2 regions of the Ornithinibacillus liuyingii genome follow, and region 1 is predicted to be linked to the other one. Evidence: predicted binding sites of a transcription regulator. Region 1 holds the regulator's gene; the other holds the start of a gene.

Region 1 (8,759 bases):
AGGGAGGTCATAGTCATGAATGATAAGGATCGACGCTCCATGCCTTTGTTTGGAATCGGTATTGTAATGAAGCTTACCGAGTTAACCGCAAGGCAAATTCGCTACTATGAAGAAAATGATTTAATTCATCCAGAGCGAACAAAAGGGAATCAGCGACTATTCTCATTCAATGATGTAGATCGTCTACTAGAAATTAAGAATTATCTAGATAAAGGTCTAAACCTTGCAGGGATTAAATTATTACTAACTGATGAAGATTCTAATGTAGAAAAAACAGAAGAAAAGGAAAAAGCATTACCAAAAGAGAAGAAATCTGTTCTAACAGATAAGGAGCTTCGAGCGATTTTAAGACAAGAAATTACCGAAGCGAATCGATTTGGTAAAGCTAATCTACGACAAGGGGAACTTGCTAGATTTTTTGTGAATAGGTAGGTATAGGGGAAGTGAATTCCTATAAAATATACTGATTATAATTTAGGAGGAGAGAAATTTATGGGTTACTCGAGAGAAGAGATTGAAAGAAAAATCAAAGAAGAAAATGTTAAATTTATTCGACTTCAATTTACAGACATGCTAGGAACAATTAAAAATGTGGAAATCCCATTAAGTCAATTAGAGAAAGCACTTGATAACAAAATGATGTTTGATGGCTCATCTATTGAGGGATTTGTGCGTATTGAAGAATCTGACATGTATTTATATCCAGATTTAGATACATTTGTCGTGTTCCCTTGGACTTCAGAAAAAGGAAAAGTTGCCCGTTTTATTTGTGATATCTATCGTCCTGATGGTACACCATTTGAAGGGTGCCCACGTTATAACTTAAAACGTAATTTGAAGAAAATGGAAGAGCTTGGCTTTGATGCTTTCAATATTGGAACTGAACCGGAATTCTTCCTATTTAAATTAGATGAAAAGGGAGATCCTTCTTTAGAACTAAACGACCATGGTGGATATTTTGATTTAGCGCCTACTGATTTAGGGGAAAATTGCCGTCGTGATATTGTATTAGAACTAGAAGAAATGGGCTTTGAGATTGAAGCATCTCACCATGAGGTTGCCCCTGGACAACATGAAATTGACTTTAAATATTCTGATGCATTAAAACATGCGGATGATATTCAAACGTTTAAGCTAGTTGTTAAGACAATTGCTAGAAAACATAATCTTCACGCAACGTTTATGCCTAAGCCATTATTTGGAGTAAACGGTTCTGGAATGCATACTAACATGTCCCTATTTAAAGGTGGAGAAAATGCATTCTACAACCCGAGTGGAGATTTAGAATTAAGTGACACAGCCTATCAATTTATTGCAGGTATTGTAAAGCACGCTACTGGATTTACAGCGATAACCAATCCAACAGTTAACTCATATAAGCGTCTAGTACCTGGCTATGAAGCACCAAGCTATGTTGCATGGTCTGCAGCAAACAGAAGCTGTCTTATGCGTATTCCAAACTCTCGTGGTTTAAGTACACGTGTTGAGGCAAGAAGTGTTGATCCAGCAGCTAATCCATATATGGCATTATCTGTTTTATTAGCAGCGGGACTTGATGGAATCCGTAACAATATGACACCACCACCTGCGGTTGATCGTAATATTTATGTTATGACAAAAGAAGAACGTGATGAAGTTGGAATTAAAGATTTACCATCATCGCTAATTGATGCATTACAAGAACTTAAAAATGATGAAGTTATTGTAGAAGCATTAGGGGAGCATCTATTTGAACATTATATTGAAGCAAAAGAAATCGAATGGGATATGTTCCGCACAAGCGTACATCCATGGGAAAGAGATCAATATTTAACTAACTACTAATAGAAAAGAAAACCGGTGAGTATAGGAGAATCCTCCTAGCTCACCGGTTTATTTTGATAGAATTTACACTAGCTTTCCGATCCTATTAAAAACGCATTTGCTAAGAGAAGAGCAAATGCGTTTTTGTATTTCGATATATCGTTAATGAATATGACGATAAAGCCCAACTACTTTACCAAGAATCGATACATTCTTATATATTAATGGTTCCATTGTTGCGTTTTCAGGCTGTAAGCGAATATAATCTTTTTCTTTGAAAAATCGCTTTACGGTTGCTTCATCATCTTCCGTCATTGCTACAACAATATCTCCATTTTGTGCTGTACTCTGTTGTTTCACTATTACCATATCACCGTCTAAAATACCAGCCTCAATCATACTCTCACCATCAATTACTAGGACAAATAGATTTTCATCAGGACCTGCAGTTGAGCTAGGGACTGGCACAAATTCTTCAATATTTTCTACAGCAGTAATAGGTATACCAGCTGTTACTTTACCAATAACGGGTGCATAGCGAGCTTCTTCCCTAGGTATATTACTTTCTTCATCCAAATCTAGTATTTCTATTGCTCGGGGTTTAGTAGGATCTCGGCGAATAAAACCTTTGCTTTCTAATCTAGAGAGGTGCCCGTGAACAGTTGAGCTTGAGGCAAGGCCCACTGCTTCAGCAATTTCTCTAACAGATGGTGGATAACCTTTTAATTTGACTTGTTCTTTTATGTATTCAAGTATAGCTTGTTGTCTAGTTGATAATTTTGTCATCTATTAAACACCTCGCACATATTATTTATTAATGCTAGTTTACCATCGTATGGCATATAATGCAAACATTCGTTCGAAAAATCATTGACAAGATCATATGTTCTGATATAATAAAAATACGAACAAAGGTTCTTGTGATATAATCGAGAAGGGATGATGAAAAAATGTTTGGTAAAGTAAACAAGACAGATTTATTTTATATTGTTGCTTTTGCTGTAACATTAGGTTTCTTATACGTATCATTAATTAGTGCATAATAGGAGTTAATAAATTGAATGTCATTATATACTGCAGAGTAAGTACAGATAAAAAAGTTCAGGAAACGTCATTAGCTAGACAGAAGGAAGAATTATGCCAATTGGCAAATCGGTATCAATTCCATGTTGTAAAATGTATAGAGGAGCAAGCGAGTGGATATGAAGTAGAACGAGATGGAATATTTGACATGCTTGAAACGTTTGAACGTGGACAAGCAGATGCTCTCCTTATTCAAGATGAAACAAGATTAGGTCGAGGAAATACAAAAATAGCATTGTTTCATCAATTAGCGAAGTTGAATATTTCCATCTACACTGCGATTCACGATGGAAAGCTAGAATTATCCGAATCAGATTCTATGGTATTACAGATTGTCGGTATAGTGGAGGAATACCAACGCAAAATTCACAATGTAAAAATAAAACGAGGTATGAAAAAAGCGATAGAGAATGGCTATAATCCAGCTAAGAATCTTGCTAATCAGCATTTAGCTCCAGGTAGGGAGAGAAAGGAAGTACCAATCGAGGAAATCATTCGATTACGAAATAATGGCCTTACCTTCAGTGAAATTGCAAAGACGTTAACTGGATTGGGATATTCTATCTCAAAGGCTACTGTCCATAGAAGATACCAAGAATATCAAATAATTGATTCAGATAAGTTGAACAGGTAATATTAAAAAGCAAGAACGTGTCGTGTTCTTGCTTTTTAATATTAATAATGATGAATAAGATAGATTTATTCTAGGAGGTTATGAGATGATTTCAAAAGAAAAATTAGATCGTATTAATGCACTGGCTAAAAAGGCAAAGACTGCAGAAGGACTAACAAAGGATGAAGAAAAAGAGAGAAAAAAACTACGAGAAGAGTATTTAGGGAATGTCCGCAACTCTTTTAAGAATCAATTGAAGACCATGACGGTAATTGATCCAGCAGGAAATGACGTGACTCCTAAAAAGTTACGTGACATGCAGGAAAGAAACCAAAAACATTAGACATAGTAATATCATAATAAGGAATACTAGTACTTGTTAACTATCTACATTTTACAGAAAACAAGTATTACTATTCTTCTGACCGAAAGGAGTATTACGTATGTCTACTAATATAGAGCAAATGTCCATTAATGCAATTCGCACCCTATCCATTGATGCCATAGAAAAAGCTAATTCAGGACATCCTGGATTACCAATGGGTGCTTCTCCAATGGCGTATACGTTATGGGCAGACATAATGAATCACAATCCTAAAAATTCTAAATGGTTTAACCGCGACCGGTTTGTATTATCTGCTGGACATGGATCAATGCTACTGTACAGTCTGTTACATTTATCGGGCTATGACGTAACAATAGAAGATTTAAAGGAGTTTCGCCAGTGGGGTTCTAGGACGCCAGGCCATCCAGAAGTTCATCATACCGATGGTGTAGAAGCAACTACAGGTCCTTTAGGCCAAGGTATTGCAATGTCTGTTGGGATGGCGATGGCTGAGGTGTATTTAGCTGCTAAGTATAATAAAAGTGATATGAACATTATAGACCATTATACCTATTGCTTAGTTGGTGATGGTGATTTAATGGAAGGAATTTCGCATGAAGCGGCTTCCCTGGCTGGCCATCTAAGGCTCGGTAAATTGATTGTTTTATACGATTCTAATGATATTTCGCTAGATGGAGAATTAAACCGCTCTTTCTCGGATAATACGGAAGAACGTTTTAAATCCTATGGTTGGCAGGTTATTCGGGTTGAGGATGGAAATAATGTAGAAACGATTCGCATGGCATTAAAAGACGCGAGAGAAAATATCGAACAACCTACGCTAATTGAAGTGAAAACCGTTATTGGTTATGGATCTCCTAATAAATCAGCTTCTTCTGCTTCACATGGTGCCCCATTAGGTGAGGATGAGGTCTTGTTAACGAAAGAATTCTATCAGTGGCAGCATGAAGAATTCCGTGTTCCGGAAGAGGTATATGCTGATTTTAAAGAGAAGATACAAATAAAAGGCGAGAAACTAGAAGCAGAATGGAATATGCTTTTTGCCACTTATCGAGATAAATATCCACAAGAGGCTAAGGAACTAGAGATGGCCATTGCAGGTGAATTACCGCAAGGATGGGCTGATAACCTTCCAGTATATGAAGTAGGAAAGTCTCTTGCAACGCGAGCTTCTTCAGGCGAAGTATTAAATGGTATTGCTAAAGCCATTCCGTATTTCCTTGGTGGTAGTGCTGACCTAGCTGGCTCTAATAAAACCACCATTACCGGAGAAGAGGACTTTACTAGAGAGAATTATAATGGTAGAAATATATGGTTCGGTGTTCGTGAACATGCAATGGGTGCTGCACTGAATGGTATGGCACTTCACGGCGGGGTGAAGGTGTATGGCGGTACGTTCTTTGTCTTCAGTGATTACTTACGTCCAGCAATACGCTTATCTGCTATTATGAATACACCTGTTACATACGTATTTACACACGACTCGATTGCTGTTGGTGAGGACGGTCCAACACATGAACCAATTGAACATTTATCAGCGTTCCGAAGCATGCCGAACCTTTCCGTAATTCGACCGGCAGATGGAAATGAAACCAATGCTGCTTGGAGACTTGCGGTGGAATCGACAGATCAACCAACCCTTCTCGTATTAACACGACAGAACTTACCGACATTAGAGGGTACAAAGGAACAGGCATATGAAGGTGTAAAACGTGGTGGATATATTTTACGTGATTCCAATAAAGCAATCCCTGATGCGATCTTAATTGCTTCCGGTTCCGAAGTTCAATTAGCAGTGGAAGCACAAAAAGTACTTCGTGAAGACAATATAGATGTACGAGTGGTTAGCCTTGCATCATGGGATCGTTTTGAACGCCAAGAAGAAAATTATAAAGAAAAAGTTCTACCTAAATCTGTTACCAAACGAATTGCAATGGAAATGGGTTCTCCACTTGGCTGGGAACGTTACATTGGGCAAGAAGGGAAAATTATTGGCATTTCTACCTTTGGCGCATCCGCAAGTGGAGAAAAGTTAATCGAAGAATACGGATTTACCGTTGAAAATGTAGTAAAGCATGTAAAAGATATCGTTATGTAATGGAATCATGCTAGATCTAGATGGTATTAAGCGTATCTATTTTAAATCAGTGCATGATACAAGCTCAGGAATTGCATAGGCTCAAACAGAAGGAGAGGCTTCAGTGAGTTCATAGATATTCTTTCTAGTTAAAAGATAACCAAAAGCAAAATAGCCCCGACTGAAAAACATTCGGGGCTATTTAAAAATAACATAAATGTAGTTCCAACCTATTTTTCATCTATTAATCCATTCGACAAAACTAGTGATAATATATTTCACCGTTTGACATTCTTTTTTAATAGAAAACGTATAATAGATGAAAAAGGGGAGGGGCTATAGAAAATGAAAGAATATACTGTTTATTGGATAAAAGAAGAATTTGCTAAACACTATTACTATAAAAGTGATATTTTATATCGTTTTATCAAAGAGTATCATTTGAATCAATTAAGAAATGATTTACATATGCAATTCCATTATATTACGGAGAACTTCCCTAAGGATTCTTTAACTTCACAATTATGGAGACAGCCTAAAAACACACTTGGAAAAATTAATAGTAGCGAAATGCTAGAGCTTGGTAATAAACGGGAATTTATTACTTTACAGATTGAAGAAAAACATATAAAATTTCGTTGTGAAACATTACAGGATGCTGAAGCATTATTATTTCCTACTTTGAGACGGTTTCATCCATATTTATTCATTATGAATAGCGAATATGAAGATTATGGTTGGATTTCGCCTGCAAAGACAATTACAGCGTATAATAATGATCAAGTATTGTATTCTTAGGACTGTTTTACTATACTGTATAAGAGACAACACGAAGGAGGAAACGAATAGATGGACGTAATTTGGGTCGTATTAATTGCTATAGCAGCTTTAATTGCTGGTGTTGCTCTTGGATTTTTTATTGCAAGAAAGTATATGATGAGCTATTTGAAAAAGAATCCACCTATTAATGAGCAAATGCTACGCACGTTAATGATGCAAATGGGGCAAAAGCCTTCACAGAAGAAAATCAATCAAATGATGCGTGCAATGAATAATCAAATGGATAAATAGCATACTGCAATCATGTTATACAAAATCAAGTATACATTGCACAAAGATACCCCGTACTATTCCTAGTAGGGGTTTTTTCATGCGATAGTATAATTATCCTTTTAACCATATAAGAGTTTTGTCAATAGGTTATCCACCTAATTGTCAAATTCCAGATGCATAAATTGGTCAACCATCTGATATAATGGATGGCAGAAGCAAATTAGGAGGTTAAGTATGTCTGAGATAAATATTTTTCTTGCATTTGGTGCTGGATTTCTTTCTTTTATTTCTCCATGTGTATTACCACTTTACCCGGCATTTTTATCATACATAACAGGAATGAGTGTTAGTGAAATAAAAGATGACCATAAAATGTTAAATCGTAATAGTATTATTCATACGATATGCTTTTTAATCGGATTTTCTAGTATTTTTATTATTTTTGGATTTGTGACTTCCTCTATAGCTCAATTTCTTTTGACTTATAAGGATATAATAAGACAAGTGGGTGCTTTATTAATTATATTTTTTGGACTTGTCATTGTCGGTATTTTAAATTTTAAGTTTTTAATGAAGGATAGGAAGGTAACTTTTAAAAACCGTCCGTCAGGCTTTTTAGGTTCTGCCTTAATTGGGTTTGCCTTCTCATTAGGGTGGACACCTTGTACAGGACCTATACTAGCAGTAGTATTTACATTAACTGCAACCGATCCTAGTAAAGGTATGGTGATGATGATTGCATATATTTTAGGTTTTTCAGTCCCATTCCTTGTCCTTTCCTTCTTTATTGGGAAATTAGGTTGGATTAAACGGAATAGCCATAAATTAGTTAAAGTCGGCGGTTATATTATGATTGCTTTAGGTATTGCCCTATTTTTTGATTGGATGACGAAACTCACTGCTTTCTTAGCTGGTTGGATAGGTTTCAATGGATTTTAACGGTAAACTATATTATTATAATACCTATAGATTCTACATAAGGAAGTGTTATTTTTGAGCAAACCCAATAACTTAATTTTACAAACTGCAACTGCACTTATTGCCTTTATACTGCTAGGGTTTTCTGTATATTTGTTTTTTGCAGGTCATAACTCTCCAGGTGGTGGATTTATTGGTGGCCTTGTTACAGCAGCAGCTGTAGTATTACTATATATGGCATATGGTATTGATTTTGTAAACAAAATATTGCCAATCAATTTTCGAGCGCTGATTTCAGTCGGATTGTTAGTTGCATTCTTAACAGGTGTAGGTTCATTCTTATTTGATGTTCCATTTTTATCACATACATTTGGTTACTTTGAATTTCCTATATTTGGGGAAGTGGAACTAGCGACTGCAATGTTGTTTGACTTGGGAGTGTATTTAACAGTAGTAGGTGTAACCGTAACAATTATAATAAATATAGCAAATGATACAAAAGCAGAAGTTTGATTTTATATAATTGGGGGATTTGTTAAATGGCAAGAATTTTGGTAGTTGATGATGCTAAATTTATGCGCACGACTCTTCAATCGATTCTAACCAAGGATAACCATGATGTTGTAGGGGAAGCAGAGAATGGGAAGGAAGCAATATCACTTTTCTTAAAGGAAAAACCTGATTTAGTTATTATGGATATTACCATGCCGATTATGAATGGTATCGAAGCTATCAAAGAAATAATGAAGATTGATTCGAATGCTTCCATTCTTGTTTGCTCAGCGATGGGGCATCAGAAAGTGGTTGTAGAAGCGATAGAATTAGGGGCAAAAGACTTTATCGTAAAACCATTCGATGAACACCGT
Region 2 (8,759 bases), 300 kb from region 1:
GCCTCCTATATATAGGGACTTAACAGCTGCCAATTTAGGGAAAGCACATTTAAATAAAGATGCTACAGAACATGATCATCTTGCGAGTGTAATACGAATGATAGGGGAGACCATTTTATTATTAGCAACTCAAGTTGCGACAGCAAAACAAATTAAACAAATTGTATTTGTAGGTGGTACAGTTACGAATAATCCTGCATTGAAGGAAGTTTTTGTGCAATTTCGTGACATGATGTCCTATGAGCCAGTTTTTCTAGATAAAGGTACTCATACTGGAGCAATTGGTGCATTGCTAGAAAACGAATAAAGCTAAAGATGGTTCACTTCGTAGATAGGGATGCATCTCGTCAGGCATAAGAAAAAAACTAACGCATTTGCTTGGGAAAGAGCAAATGCGTTAGTTTTCCTGTTAAGCGTAATGGCCACCAATTTTTTTACTACGGTCTAATGTAACTCCAGCATCGGTAAAGCTACTAGCTCGGAGGATGGCAGTTGTACCATATTTTTCACGAATAGCATCCATGACATAGCCAATATCATTTTTTTTGGAGCGATTCTCAAATAAATCTAGTTGTGTTTCGGCTTTATCATATAAGTTATCTAACGTGACATAAACATGGCGAATTGTACTATGACCGTCATAAAATTCCTTGAAAAGCAGCATACAAATATGGTACATATCCATCGTGATATTAGTCGGAATGGGGATAGACTTAGAGCGTGAGAAACCACCGCCGGTTTCCTTGGAATAGGCTATTCCAAGATGAATAGTTTTACCGACTTTGCCAGCCGTTCTGGTTCTACGACAAACCTCTTCACAAAGATCTAAAATACAAACCGCAACTTCATCCTTCGTATAATCTCGTAAAAGAGCAATCCCGTGACCAAAGCCTTTTTGCTCGTGCTTAACAAAATCCCCAAATACTGGACTTAAATCAATCCCCCACGCATGCCAATAAAGCTGTTCTCCCATTACACCAAACCGCTTTTTAATACGATTCAAGTCAAATTTTGCAAGCTGTCCAAGGGTGACAATCCCCATACGATTGAGATTGCGCTTCATTCTACTCCCAATTCCCCATATTTTTTCCACAGGATGTGGCCAAAGCTTTTCCTCTACATCCTCATACCGGCATTCTACTATGCCAACTTTTTTAGCGTGTAAATCCATGACAACCTTTGCTAAAAATTTATTATCGCCAATTCCAATGGAACACGTAATGCCAAAACTATCGAGAATGTCTTGTTTAATTTGATTGGCAATCTCCCATGGATTCCCAAATAGCTTCTCTAATCCATCAAGTGTTACCCATACCTCATCGACAGAGTATTGATGGATGGCCTCCTTTGGAGCGTATTGGTTAATTAGCCTAGTGATTTCCACCGAAACTTGAAGATAATCAGCCATATGTGCTGGAACAATATGAATAGCAGGGTCATTCGGTAATTCAAAGAAACGACTCACATTGCTAATTCCGTATTTTGCTTTGAGAGCAGGTGAAGCGGCAAGTACAATACTTCCGGATCTATTTGGATCCCCAACAACAGCAAGCATTGTGGTCATTGGGTCAAGCTTTAATTTAACAGCTTCCACACTAGCATAGAACGATCGCATATCAATACATAGTACATTGTGACGTGGAAAAGTAGAATAATCTATTTGCATTACATTTCACCACCAATAGGAACGTTTGTTCTTATTATATGGTGCTGGAAATAGATTATCAATGGAAAAAAATTCATAATCCAAACATGGGGCTAGACAATTTCCTTATTTTCTTCTTAAGCATATAGTGTTATATGGGAATTGAGGAGGGGAGAGCTTGTATTATTGGTATCCAGTTTATTATTATCTACCACATTCTTATCTATTTAGGAATTATTATCGCCAGTTTCCTGAAGTGGACCCTGGTTTATTATATGATTCTGCAAATGAAACAAAAAAATTAATGAAAGAAGTAAGTATGGTTTTGGATCGCTTTGCATCATCAAAGGAGTTTGATGAGCAGGTTATGACTGCCGCGCAAGAATCCAATGTAGAGGAAGTTAGGCGGTTAATCCAAAGTATTGGAATAACAGCGGATGTAGATATTCAAGTGAATCCAGACGGTTTGCGATTAGATTTTGTATCCAGGGTTAATGATACAAAGTGCTGTAGATTAACCGTAGCATTGAGATGGAATGAATAAAATTAATAAATGAGGCCTGAGACAGATGCAGCCCATGCATATCCCTGCACAGGAAATATATTTGCTTTCAAAGCATACAAGTACGATGCAACCTCGCGCGACCTAGAAGGAATCTCGCGCGAAAAACAAGGATGCCCGCGCGAAATGGAGAAAAAGTCGCGCGAAAAAGAAGTGCCCGCGCGGCTGAAGCAAGTTTCGCGCGAGAAAGGTGAAACCTCACGCGACCTAGAAGGAAAATCGCGCGGCAATAAGAAGAACTCGCGCGACAGACATTTGTTTGAAACTTCCCCACAATGTCCTCTAAGCATCTGGACCGTCTAGAGGTTCTGTATATTTCCTAGCTAGTGATGATACGTTTAGGTCTGTGGTTAAACCTTTTGTTATGTCATTAGCCTCATCTATTAAAACCGAAGTTATTTTTCGTATTTGATTTCTCCACCAATAATCGTCATTTCAATTTCTGTTTTTAATAATTCATCAGGATTTTCCATTTCGAACGGATTATTAGAAAGAACAGTCATGTCCGCAAGTTTTCCTCTAGAAATAGTTCCTTTTAATATTTCCTCACTTGTTGCATAAGCTGTAAATTCGGTAAATAACCGAAAGCCATCAATCATAGATAGCTTTTCTTTAGGATTCCATCCATCATGCGTTTCACCTGGTAATTTTCGCGTAACGGCAGCGTGAATACCGAGTAATGGGTCAACTGGTTCAACTGGAGAGTCTGACCCACCAGCACAAATAACACCATAATCCATCAATGTCTTCCATGCATAGGATGTTTCGGAACGGCTCGTACCAAGTCTTTCTATAACCCAAGGAAAGTCACTAGCTACAAATCTAGGCTGAATATCAGCAATGCGGCTTGGATGTATTAAACGATTAATTAATTCTTGATTTAGTACTTGTACGTGAATAAGTCTGTCGCGATGACTAACGGTAGGAAATTGATCTAAGACATCTAGAACATTTACTAATGCTTGATCACCAATCGTATGTACGGCAATAGGCATCGATAATTCACGCGACCTCCTAACAATATCTGTTAGAGCTTCTTGGTCAAGCATTGCCTCTCCATAATGACCTGGAGCATCATGGTAGGGTTCAGATAGTAGTGCTGTTCTTCGTCCGAAGGCCCCATCAGCAAATATTTTAACTGCACCAATTTGCAGTGTTTCATTTCCATAACCAGTATACATACCAGAGGTCTTCAAATCATCAAGAAATTCATGATTAATTAAAAGGTTCGTCCGAAGTCCAAGCCCCTCTTGATTTAATAAGGTATCATAAATTGTATATGTTTGCTGTAAGCCACCGAGAAAGAGTGGGTCATTTGTATGAACACTAGTTAATCCTTTTTGAATAGCAAATTGAATAGCCTTCCTCATCGCCTGGATTAGTTCCGCGTAAGATTTTTGCGGGATGTGCTGCTTAAATATTTCCGAAGCGGATTCAAGGATTAATCCAGTCGGTTTTCGAGAGGATTCGTCTAAGACAATACTACCACCTTCTGGTATAGACATATGAGGGTGATAGTTACTTAATTCAAAAGCTTTACTATTAGCGACAGCTGCATGTGTACAAATTCTAGTTAAAAAGAGTGGGTTATGGGGAGCAACATAATCCAGCTCTTCAAGGGTAGGAATGGATCCATCCATAAATAGATTTTCATCCCAACCACCACCAAGTAACCATTCATTAGGTCTTAACGTGTTAGCCTTCTCTTGAATTTTTTCCAACATTTCTGTTTTAGAGGTAATACCAGTAAGGTCTAAGTGCATAAATTGTTCAGCGATAAGTGACAAATGGAGATGACTATCCACTAACCCCGGTGTTACCGTCTTCCCAGCAAGGTCAATAACTTCACACGTATGATTGTTCCATTGAAGTAATATGTCTGCTTCAGATCCCATAGCAATAAATCTTCCGTTCTCTACAACTACGGCTTGTACAACAGGTTTAATTGGATCTAATGTATAAAAGTTCCCATTAATAAATATTTTTCTCATAATCGTCCCCCTAAAAATGACTGATAAGTATATAGAAAATGCCAAGTTTGAACAATATAAATATTAAGAACATCATACTAACTGCTATATCGGAAGTCAATTATGTTAAACCATTGAAATAGTGGCTATTTTTATGTAAATAGCCATATTTGAGAATTGTTGTAAATTGTCGAATCATAGCTTATTATAAAAAGTAGGGGATAGTATTTTATACATAACTAGTTAACGATTTTGAAAGAAGAGTTGTTTACTAATTGATCTATAAAATATGGGAGGAAAAGAAATGCTAAAGAAACTTCGACTGAGAAGAATAAGACACCGTGATATAAGAATTGGTTGGAAGTATGGCTTGACACTAGCTATTGTTATATTACTGTTTATCGGTTCTTCGGCTCTTGTTTCAAACTCTATTATTGGGATAGGAAAAAATATAGAAGAATTAGAAGCAAAAAGTGATTTAGCGATGAGCATTTCCGAAATGGGATCATTAACACGCAATATGAGCATTTATATCGTTTCTTATTATCAAGAACAAAATCCTGATTTGGTAGAATCGTTTAAAGAGAACCAAGTAATGTATAATCAATTTGCAAGCAAAGTTCGCGTTAATTTAAAGTCAAAAGAACAAGAAGAGATTTATCAAGAAGTCACTTCCATGAATCAAGAAATGTACCGTATGTTTACCAATTATATTGTTTCAGCAATTCAGAATGGAAATATGGATGTGGCAGAATCATTCCTTAGTCAGACAAATGAAATCAGAGATGAGACGGTCAGCTTATTAGATGAATTAGTCAGTATGTTAGATGCGGATCGACAACAAGCGATTAGTAGTGCAATGGAAAGCCAAAAGAAAACATTCGTAACCCAATTAATTATCTTAGCGGTGACGATTGTTATTGGAGTTCTGTTGATTGTATTCATTAGTCAAGCTATTTCCCGCAATCTCAAAAAAGTTGTTGAAGTGAGTAATCAAATAGCAGAAGGAGACTTAACCGTACCAGAAGTTGATTATGATGGTAGGGATGAAATAGGACAACTAGCATCTTCTATTGGGAGAATGAGCGCCTATTTAAAAGAAGTGATAAGACAAGTTTCCCTTGTTTCCAATTCGGTCACTACGCAAAGCAAGGAGCTGAAGCTGTCAGCGAGCGAAGTAAGAGCTGGATCAGAACAAGTAGCCACAACAATGCAAGAATTGGCTGCAGGTTCGGAAAAACAGGCAGATGGTGCAAGTAATTTAACCTATACGATGCAGCAATTCTCACGAAGAGTTCAAGAAGCTAACGAGAATGGAACTAAGATAGAGAATTCTTCTGAATTTGTGTTAGATTTAGCTAACCAAGGTAATGAGTTGATGCAGGCTTCAGGTGAGCAAATGAATCGTATCGACAATATCATGAAGGTAGCTGTTACAAAAGTACGTGGATTAGATGATAGTTCGAAGACGATTAGTCAGCTCGTTTCTGTCATCCGTGATATCGCCGATCAAACCAATCTACTAGCACTTAATGCAGCAATAGAAGCGGCGCGAGCAGGCGAGCATGGAAAAGGATTTGCAGTAGTAGCAGACGAAGTAAGAAGATTATCTGAACAAGTATCCACATCAGTAACGGATATTACTGACATTGTGAAAAAGGTTCAGTTGGAAACACGTTCCGTAACCGAGTCATTAGAGAGCGGATATGAAGAAGTACAACAAGGAACAAAACAAGTTATCTTTACAAAAGAAACCTTTGATGATATTAATCAGGCAATAGTAGAAATGGTAGAAAGCATTAAAGTTGTTAAACAAAACCTGAATGAAATATCTGATACAACACATGAAATGAATACTTCAATAGAAGAAATTGCAGCTATATCTGAGGAATCAGCCGCTGGTATTGAACAAACGTCTGCTTCTTCGCAACAAACGAGCAGTTCAATGGAAGAAATGGCAAAAAGCTCAGAGGATTTAGCTAAATTAGCGGAAGAACTAAACACACTTGTAGGACAATTTAAAGTTTAGACTAGAAAAAGGTGATCCATAACAAACGGGTCATCTTTTTCTCCATTGACAGGAAAAAAGCATTCATTTATAGTATTAGTAAGAAAAGCGGAAAGGGTGTTACTTGGGCAGATGTTAAATTAATCCTATTTTAAAAATCGTGAATTGGATAGTTGTACGTTTAAAAGATTGGGAAAAAGCCCACTTTTTAGCATGCAATTTATTCACGCATTGAATAGGATTAGCTCTGCTTTAGTAAACACGGATAACGGTAATAATCGTTTATTTAGCATGGTTTTTAGCCTGAAAAGCTTCCTATTCAATTGTGAATTGGGGCTTTTTTTAGTTAAAAAAGAGGTGAAAACATGCTGTTATTAGAAGCTCAGGATATTATTTATGAAGTGAATGGGAAAGAATTTTTAAATGTTCAACATCTGCAAATACAACATGGTGACTGTATTGGTGTAGTCGGAAAGAATGGCAGTGGTAAAACATCCTTAGTCAATATTTTGACAGGTCGCGAGTTAGACTATCAGGGTACTATTCAATCGGAAGCAAGCTTGGAATTATTACCACAATTGAAGCATACCAATACAACGAAGAGTGGTGGAGAGATAACGCAGCAATATATTAATAAGGCAATCGCAAAGAAACCACAAATATTATTCGCAGATGAACCAACTACTAACTTAGATAAAGAGCATATTGAAAAATTAGAGCATCAATTGAAACGGTGGACAGGGGCAATTGTGATTGTTTCACACGATAGGGCTTTCTTAGATGCTCTTTGTACGACGATTTGGGAGGTTGAGCACTGTAAAGTTACGGTCTACCCCGGGAATTATACAGCCTATCGTGAGCAAAAAGAGCTAAAAATCCAACAACAACAAGAAGAGTATATACAATATATAACAAGGAAGAGACAACTGGAGTCTGCCTTAGAATTAAAAAAGAAAAAAGCAGCCCGTGCTACGAAAAATCCTAAAAAGAAAAACGATTCAGATGCAAATCAAATGGGAAGTAGTCCATATTATGCTAAAAAACAGAAGAAGCTAGAGAAAACTGCTAATGCCATTAAAACGCGAATAGAAAAGCTTGAAAAGGTAGAAAAAGTAAAAGAGGATCCGCCATTAAATATGGATATTATTCATGAGGAAATGCTTGGAAAGAAGGCCATTGTTCGTGTAGAGGAATTGGAAGGAAAGGTAGGAACTAGGTTACTATGGAGCCAAACATCCTTTCAACTTCATGCAGGTGATAAAGTAGCGGTTATAGGAAGTAATGGTGTTGGTAAAACAACATTCATCAAAAAATTACTATCCAAGGAAAATGGAATAGAAATATCTCCATCGGTAAGAGTGGGTTACTTTAGTCAAAACTTAGATATCCTAAATGTGGAAGAAACGATTTTAAAAAACATTACGACCACCTCATCACAGGATGAAACGCTCATTCGAACAGTTTTGGCGAGATTACATTTCTTTCGAGATGATGTTTATAAGCAAGTAAAAGTTTTAAGTGGAGGAGAGCGAGTAAAGGTTGCCTTTGCCAAAATTTTTCTAAGTGATATAAATACAATAGTTCTAGACGAACCAACTAATTTCTTAGATATTACAGCTGTAGAGGCATTGGAATCTTTATTAAGGGAATATAGAGGTACCATCATCTTTGTATCCCACGATAGGCGATTTATTGAAAAAGTTGCGGATAAAATTATAGCGATTGAAAATCAAGAAATGAAGTTATTCGAGGGGAATTACAATTCGTATATCAATTATCAACCGAAGACATTGGATGAAAAGGAACAAGATTTGATGATTATTGAAACGAAGCTAACAGATGTCTTAAGTAGGCTAAGTATTAATCCTGATCCAGAATTAGAAAGGGAATTTCAAGAGCTATTAAACGAAAAGAAAAGACTGAGCAAATAGAGAGGGAGTTGTAGGGAGTTTTCCTACAACTCTTTCTTTATGGTAAACTGAACCAAAAGAAGGACTTAAAAGGGGGAGGTAGACGTGAGGAGTAAGCCGATATATGTAGAGACAACTATCGAGGCGGGAATGGATAAGGTCTGGAAAGCGACACAGGATCCAGGATTACATCAGCAATGGGATTTACGGTTCTCTGAAATTACATATATGCCAAAAGAAGAAGGAAAACCACAGGAGTTCTTATACAAGACGAATATAGGCTTTGGAATTTCTGTGCAAGGCTGGGGAAAAAGTGTTGGAAGCTTTCATGCAGAGGATGGTTCTCGGACCTCTTCGCTTCATTTTGGCACCAATCAGAAAATATCGATAATAAAAGAGGGGAGAGGTTATTGGAAGTACATACCAAATCAGCAAAATCAATCTTTACAATTTTTAACGCAATATAACTATGAACCTAGTTTTGGAAAAGTTGGTAGGTTTATCGATCACTTTCTTTTTCGTCCTTTAATGGGCTGGGCGACAGCACTTAGTTTTGATGTGTTAAAACGATGGATGGAGAAAGAAGAGACTCCTGCTTCACAATTTATACGTTTCTTTAGTCATGTCATGCTATCTATCTTTTTTATGTTTATTTGGTTATACC

What was found. Region 1 encodes LexA, which represses DNA repair genes until DNA is damaged. Its sites were predicted from a motif close to CGAACATATGTTCG; they were not measured.
Region 2: the regulator LexA is predicted to act here: its motif matches at 1,685-1,698, upstream of ACSKT4_RS00920 (DNA polymerase IV).

What each region holds. Positions count from the first base shown of each region.
Region 1 is NZ_JBPWOS010000001.1:480,407-489,165, forward strand. It holds gene ACSKT4_RS02405 (MerR family transcriptional regulator) at 16-432, shown strand; gene glnA (type I glutamate--ammonia ligase) at 493-1,824, shown strand; gene lexA (transcriptional repressor LexA) at 1,966-2,589, opposite strand; gene ACSKT4_RS02420 (YneB family resolvase-like protein) at 2,861-3,520, shown strand; gene ACSKT4_RS02425 (DUF896 domain-containing protein) at 3,606-3,842, shown strand; gene tkt (transketolase) at 3,943-5,943, shown strand; gene sirA (sporulation inhibitor of replication protein SirA) at 6,268-6,720, shown strand; gene ACSKT4_RS02440 (YneF family protein) at 6,772-6,993, shown strand; gene ACSKT4_RS02445 (cytochrome c biogenesis CcdA family protein) at 7,210-7,914, shown strand; gene ACSKT4_RS02450 (Na(+)/H(+) antiporter subunit B) at 7,969-8,406, shown strand; gene ACSKT4_RS02455 (response regulator) at 8,433-8,759, shown strand, end outside.
Region 2 is NZ_JBPWOS010000001.1:177,457-186,215, forward strand. It holds gene coaW (type II pantothenate kinase) at 1-307, shown strand, start outside; gene ACSKT4_RS00920 (DNA polymerase IV) at 410-1,660, opposite strand; gene ACSKT4_RS00925 (YuzC family spore coat inner layer protein) at 1,824-2,189, shown strand; gene ACSKT4_RS00930 (hypothetical protein) at 2,199-2,510, shown strand; gene ACSKT4_RS00935 (amidohydrolase) at 2,603-4,198, opposite strand; gene ACSKT4_RS00940 (methyl-accepting chemotaxis protein) at 4,482-6,206, shown strand; gene ACSKT4_RS00945 (Vga family ABC-F type ribosomal protection protein) at 6,551-8,116, shown strand; gene ACSKT4_RS00950 (DoxX-like family protein) at 8,201-8,759, shown strand, end outside.